2 regions of the Streptomyces sp. NPDC046977 genome follow, and region 1 is predicted to be linked to the other one. Evidence: riboswitches for the same ligand, from Rfam matches in the RefSeq annotation. Region 1 holds a riboswitch; the other holds the start of a gene.

Region 1 (3,399 bases):
TCGTCCCGGCCGTCTGCGCGCCGGTCGTCGCCGGGGTCGCCGCGCTGCTGGCGACCCGCCTGACCTACCGCATCAGCCGCGGCAGCGACCCGGCCGCGACCGCCAGGGGCTACCGGGCCGGCCAGATCGCCTCGGCGGGCCTGGTCTCCCTCGCGCACGGCACGAACGACGCCCAGAAGACCATGGGCGTCATCACGCTCGCCCTCGTCACCGGCAACGTCGTCGCGCCCGACTCCGACCCGCCGCTGTGGGTCATCGGCTCGGCGGGCCTGGCCATCGCGCTCGGCACGTTCATCGGCGGCTGGCGGATCATCCGCACCATGGGCAAGGGCATCACCGACATCCAGCCGCCGCAGGGCTTCGCCGCCCAGACCGGCGCCGCGGCGGTCATCCTGGCCTCCTCGCACCTCGGCTTCTCGCTGTCCACCACCCAGGTCTGCTCCGGTTCCGTCCTGGGCGCCGGGGTGGGCCGCAAGGGCGGCGTCGTCCGCTGGAGCACCGCGGGCCGCATGGCCGCCGCCTGGGTGCTGACCCTGCCGGCCGCCGGCCTGGTCGCGGCGGGCGCCGCGCTCCTGGCCGACCAGGGCGACGCCGGCGTCACCGCCGTCGCCGTGCTGGCGCTCGCCGTGTGCGCCGCGATCCGGGTGGCCGCCCGCCGCAGGCCGGTCGACCACACCAACGTCAACGCCGACAACGTCAACGCCGGCACGGACGCCGGCTCCGGCGCCGCGGAGCCTGGCATCGTCACCGCGGCCGTCGCCGCCGTGGCGCCGCCGCCCGCGGGGCCCGCGACCGGTACCGGCCACACCAAGGCCACCGTCTGACGCCGGGCCCGCAGCCCCCACCCGTCCCGGAAGGACACAGCAGCATGCACATCGACTGGGCTGCCCTCGGCTCCGTCTTCGGCGTCAGCCTCGCCGTCACCGTCGGTCTCGTCGGCGTCTTCACCCTCGGCATCGTCGGCCTGTCCCGGCCGGCCGGCACCGGGGGCGGTCAGGGCGCCCTGGCGCGCGCGGGCGCGTACGCGTGCTTCGCGCTGTGCGCGGCGGCCGTGGCGTACGGGATCCTCCTGATCGTCGCCTGATACGCCGCCACGCGGTGTGAACTCGGCCTCAGCTCCCGGCCTTTCCGGCCGTGAGCTGGGGTTTCCGCGTTTCCGGGCCGCTACGGGGTGAGTTGACGGGCCGGATCGGCGCGTGGTGGTATCGGAACCGCCACACGGCGGCAGGAGAGGAAGTCCGGTGCGAATCCGGCGCGGTCCCGCCACTGTCACCGGGGAGCGCGCCTCCACCAGCGGCCACGGCCCGTACCACGGGCTGGAAGGCCGGGGGTGCCGCCGATCCGGGAGCCAGGAGACTCTCACCGCCGGTCACGTCGAGCCAGGGCGCGGACCCTGAGTGAGGACACCAGCGATGGGCGGCTGCCGCCGTACACCCGACGCCGGCTCTGCCGCGCCGTCGGTCTTCGCCGCCGGGGCGGCTCTCGGCTGGCTTGCCGACCTCGCCCTCGCGGACCCGCGCCGCGGGCATCCCGTCGCGGCCTTCGGGCGCGTGGCGGGCGCGCTGGAGCGCGCGTTGTGGCAGGACCACCGCGGACGGGGCGCGCTCTACACCGTGTTGTGCGCCGGGGGCGCCGCGGCGGCCGCCGCGGGGACCGCACGCGCCGTACGCCGCTCCCCCGCCGCGTCCGTGGCCCTGACCGCCGCCGCGACCTGGGCGGTGCTCGGCGGTACGTCGCTGGGGCGTGAGGCGCGGACGATCGGCGCCGCGCTGGCCGCCGGGGACACCGCGGCGGCGCGGGCCCGGCTGCCCCACCTGTGCGGGCGGGACCCGCAGGCGCTGGACGAGCGGCAGATGGCCCGGGCCGTCGTCGAGTCGGTCGCGGAGAACACCTCGGACGCCGTCGTCGGCGCCCTGGTGTGGGGCGCGTTGGGCGGCGTGCCGGGGCTCGTGGGCTTCCGCGCGGTCAACACCCTCGACGCCATGGTCGGTCACAGGTCGCCGCGGTTCCGCCGGTTCGGCTGGGCGTCGGCCCGCCTCGACGACGTCGCCGGCTTCCCCGGTGCCCGGCTGACCGCCGCGCTCGCCGTGCTGGCGGGCCCCGACCGGCGGGGCGCGTGGCGGGTCTGGCAGGCGGACGGCGGCCGGCACCCCAGCCCGAACGCCGGACCCGTCGAGGCCTCGTTCGCGGGGGCGTTGGGCGTACGGCTCGGGGGGACGCTGGCGTACGGGGGCCGGGTCGAGCACCGGCCCGTACTCGGCGCGGGCAACCGGGCGGTGGAAGTGGCGGACATCGAGCGGGCGGTGCGGTTGTCGCGGCGGGTGGGCGCGCTGGCCCTGCTGGCCACGGCCGGGGGCCGGCTGGCCTGGCACCGGCTCGCCCGCGGGAGCCGGAGGAGGAGCGCATGAGCGGCGGCGCGCTGCTGGTCGCTGGCACCACCTCGGACGCGGGCAAGAGCGTCGTGACGGCCGGCATCTGCCGCTGGCTGGCCCGCCGGGGCGTGTCCGTGGCCCCGTTCAAGGCCCAGAACATGTCGCTGAACTCGTACGTGACGCGCGAGGGCGCCGAGATCGGCCGGGCGCAGGCCATGCAGGCGCAGGCCGCGCGCGTGGAGCCGTCCGCGCTGATGAACCCGGTGCTGCTCAAGCCGGGCGGCGACCGCACGAGCCAGGTCGTGCTGATGGGCCGCCCGGTGGGCGAGATGAGCGCGCGCGGCTACCACAACGGCAGCCGCGCGGAACTGCTGGAGACCGTCACCGGCTGCCTGGAGGAGCTGCGTTCCCGCCACGACGCCGTCATCTGCGAGGGCGCGGGCAGCCCCGCCGAAATCAACCTGCGCCACGGCGACATCGTCAACATGGGCCTGGCCAGGGCCGCGCGGCTGCCGGTGGTCGTCGTCGGCGACATCGACCGCGGCGGCGTTTTCGCGTCCTTCTTCGGCACGACGGCGCTGCTGAGCCCCGAGGACCAGGAACTCGTCTGCGGCTACCTGGTCAACAAGTTCCGCGGCGACGTCTCGCTGCTGGAACCAGGGCTGGAGATGCTGAGCGGTCTGACCGGACGCCGCTTCTACGGTGTCCTGCCGTATCAGCACGGCCTCGGTATCGACGAGGAGGACGGACTGCGGCTGTCGCTGCGCGGCACCGTACGGGAGTCCGACTCGGCGCCGCCGCACGGCGAGGACGTGCTGCGGGTCGCCGTCGCCGCGGTCCCCCTGATGTCCAACTTCACCGACGTCGACGCCCTAGCGGCCGAACCCGGCGTCGTCGTGCGCTTCGTCGACCGGCCCGAGGAACTCGCGGACGCCGACCTGGTCGTGCTGCCCGGGACCCGGGGAACGGTCAAGGCGCTGGAGTGGCTGCGCCGGCGCGGGCTGGCCGACGCGGTCGTGCGGCGTGC
Region 2 (3,399 bases), on a different contig from region 1:
CCTGCTGTTCGCGGCCGCCGGCCCCGGCTTCGCCCTGGCCGACGAGCCGTTCACCGAGATGACCATGCTGGCCACCGTCTCCCGGGCGCTGTTCGGTGCGGCCGGATGGTGCCTGGTGGTCGCCATCCCGGGCCTCCTCGACCGCCGGCGGCGCGAGCAACCGCCTGCGGCGCCGCACCCGGCCCCGACGACGCGCCGGCGCCTCTACGGCTACCTCGCCGCGGCCGTGCTGCCGCTGTACGTCCTGCACCAGCCGATCGTGGTCGCCGTCGCCTACGTCGTGACCGGCTGGTCCGCGCCGATCCCCGTCGAGTACGCCGTGCTCGTGGCGATCGCCCTCGTCCTCACCCTCACCGCCTACGAGCTCCTGGTCCGCCGCACGCGCACGACCCGCTTCCTGTTCGGGATGCGGCCTTAGGGGCGACTCCAATGTGCCGGCCAGATCGGCCGGGCTTCCCGCCCCTCGGCAACAGCGGCTCCCGGGCGACCCGTTGTTCATCCGTCGACCGAGATCCCTGTTCGGTACCCGCCCTACGATGGTCGGGGGCCGAAGCGCGCACGGTGGGGGCGGACATGAAGCGCAGGGTGGGGAGAGCCGCCGCGGCGGCGTACGTCGTGCTGATCGGGGGCCTCGCCGTGGCAGGGGCCGTTCACGAGCAGGCCGTCTACTACCTGCTCGCGGTCGCGCTGACCCTGCCCGCGGGGGCCGTGGCGCTGCCGGCGATGTACGGGGGCTATGCGGCGCTCTCCGCGGTCGGCGGGATCTGGTCCCCCGTGGCCGGGCCGGGCGGTGAGGAAGCCGCTTGGCTGAGCCTCGGCAGTGCGACGCTGAACGTGGTGCTGCTGACGTGCGCCGCGATCGTCAACGTCGTCCTGGCGGAACGGGTGTTGCGCCGAGGGCGGAGGCTGTCCCACCGCTGACCCGCCGTCGCGACCCGCCGTCCCGGAATACGGGCACCGTCGCCCATGGCGGCCCCGGGAGCCGTAGGCTGGCGGACGCAGCTGGTTCGCCCCCGTCCGCCAGGCGGGACGCGTCGCAAGAGGGAACCCGGTGGGAATCCGGGACTGCCCCGCAGCGGTGAGTGGGAACGAGCGCCGTCATACGCACTGGGCCCGGCCGGGTCTGGGAAGCGACGGCCAGTAGGTGTCTGCCCCCGGCAGGCGTGCCCGCGAGTCCGAAGACCTGCCCGCTGCCCGTGCGCGACCGAACGCGCGCGGACATCCCGGTGACCTCGAGGGCGGGTCGGCGTACATACCTGGCGGACGACCGCGCCCCGACGCGCGTGTCCCGGCCGCCGGTCTGCATCGCCTTCGCGCTCTCGCCCCGTATCCGGGATCTCAGGGATTCATCTCGCGAAGGAGATCTCCGTGACCACCAAGTCCGCAGCCGCGGCAGCACGGCCCACCGTGTACGGCTACCCCCGCCAGGGCGGCAACCGGGAGCTGAAGAAGGCCGTCGAGGGGTACTGGAAGGGCCGGGTCACCGCCGACGCCCTCCGGGCCACCGCCGCCGAACTGCGCCGCGCGAACTGGCGGCGGCTCGCCGAGGCCGGCGTGCACGACGTGCCGACCGGCGACTTCTCGTACTACGACCACGTCCTCGACACCACCGTGATGGTGGGCGCCGTCCCCGCGCGGCACCGGGAGGCCGTGGCCGCCGACGCGCTCGACGGCTACTTCGCGATGGCGCGCGGCACCCAGGACACGGCACCGCTCGAGATGACGAAGTGGTTCGACACCAACTACCACTACCTCGTCCCCGAGCTCGGTCCGGACACCGTGTTCGCGGCCGACTCGTCCCGGCAGGTCGAGGCGGTCAAGGAGGCCCTCGCCCTCGGCCTCGCGCCCCGGCCGGTCCTCGTCGGCCCCGTGACCTACCTCCTGCTCGCCAAGCCCGCCCCCGGCGCCCCCGCGGACTTCGAGCCGCTCTCCCTCCTCGACCGGCTGCTGCCGGTGTACGCGGAGGTCCTGGCCGATCTGCGTGCCGCGGGGGCCGGCTGGGCGCAGCTCGACGAGCCGGCGCTCGTGCAGGACCGCACCGCCGCCGAACTCGGCGCCGCGGAGCGGGCGTACGGGCGCCTCGGCGCTCTCGAGGACCGGCCGAGGCTCCTGGTGGCCTCCTATTTCGACCGGCTCGGCGAGGCCCTGCCGGTGCTCGCCAAGGCACCGGTGGACGGGCTCGCGCTCGACTTCACCGGGGCGGCCGCCGCCAACCTGGACGCGCTCGCCGCGGTGGGCGGCCTGCCCGGCAAGCGCCTGGTGGCCGGCGTCGTGGACGGACGCAACATCTGGGTCAACGACCTGGAGAAGTCCCTCGCCACCCTCGGCACGCTGCTGGGACTGGCCGACCGGGTCGACGTGGCCGCCTCGTGCTCCCTGCTGCACGTGCCGCTCGACACCGCCGCCGAGCGCGACATCGACCCCCAGATCCTGCGCTGGCTGGCCTTCGCCCGGCAGAAGACGGCCGAGGTCGTCACCCTCGCCAAGGGACTGAGCCGGGGAACCGGCACCATCGCCGGGGAACTCGCCGCCAACCGCGCCGCCCTGGCGTCCCGCGCCTCGTCGCCCATCACCCACGACCCGGCCGTACGGGCACGGGCCGCGGCGGTCACGAGCGCCGACGCCCGCCGCTCGCAGCCGTACGGCGAGCGGGCGGCGGCCCAGCGCGCCCACCTCGGCCTGCCCCTGCTGCCGACCACCACCATCGGCTCGTTCCCGCAGACCGCGGAACTCCGCACGGCACGGGCCGATCTGCGGGCCGGCCGGATCGGCGAGGCGCAGTACGAGGAGCGCATCAAGGCCGAGATCGGCGAGGTGATCTCCTTCCAGGAGAAGACCGGGCTGGACGTCCTCGTGCACGGCGAGGCCGAACGCAACGACATGGTCCAGTACTTCGCCGAGCGGCTCACCGGCTACCTCGCCACCCAGCACGGCTGGGTGCAGTCCTACGGCACGCGCTACGTCCGTCCGCCGGTCCTCGCCGGGGACATCTCCCGCCCCGAGCCCATGACCGTGCGGTGGACGGCCTACGCCCGCTCGCTCACCGACCGGCCGGTGAAGGGCATGCTCACCGGTCCGGTCACCATGCTCGCCTGGTCCTTCGTCCGCGACGACCAGCCCCTCGCCGATACCGCGCGCCAGGTCGCCCTGGCCCTGCGCGACGAGGTCGGCGACCTGGAGCGCGCGGGAACGCCGGTCATCCAGGTCGACGAGCCCGCCCTGCGCGAGACGCTGCCGCTGCGCTCCGCCGACCGCGCCGGCTACCTGGCCTGGGCCACCGAGGCGTTCCGGCTGACCACCAGTGGCGTGCGTCCGGACACGCAGATCCACACCCACATGTGCTACGCCGAGTTCGGTGACATCGTGGCGGCGATCGACGACCTCGACGCCGACGTCATC

The links. A riboswitch is a leader RNA that binds a small molecule or an ion and turns the genes downstream of it on or off. The one in region 1 is predicted to bind cobalamin.
Region 2: another riboswitch for cobalamin. It lies ahead of metE (5-methyltetrahydropteroyltriglutamate--homocysteine S-methyltransferase); the one in region 1 lies ahead of ABZ883_RS31875 (cobalamin biosynthesis protein).

Annotation. Positions count from the first base shown of each region.
Region 1 is NZ_JBEYWO010000026.1:85,136-88,534, reverse strand. Features, by position in the region: gene ABZ883_RS31885 (inorganic phosphate transporter) at 1-824, shown strand, start outside; gene ABZ883_RS31880 (hypothetical protein) at 869-1,084, shown strand; cobalamin riboswitch at 1,230-1,359, shown strand; gene ABZ883_RS31875 (cobalamin biosynthesis protein) at 1,413-2,408, shown strand; gene ABZ883_RS31870 (cobyric acid synthase) at 2,405-3,399, shown strand, end outside.
Region 2 is NZ_JBEYWO010000012.1:140,941-144,339, forward strand. Features, by position in the region: gene ABZ883_RS20020 (acyltransferase) at 1-418, shown strand, start outside; gene ABZ883_RS20025 (hypothetical protein) at 574-921, shown strand; cobalamin riboswitch at 1,039-1,185, shown strand; gene metE (5-methyltetrahydropteroyltriglutamate--homocysteine S-methyltransferase) at 1,369-3,399, shown strand, end outside.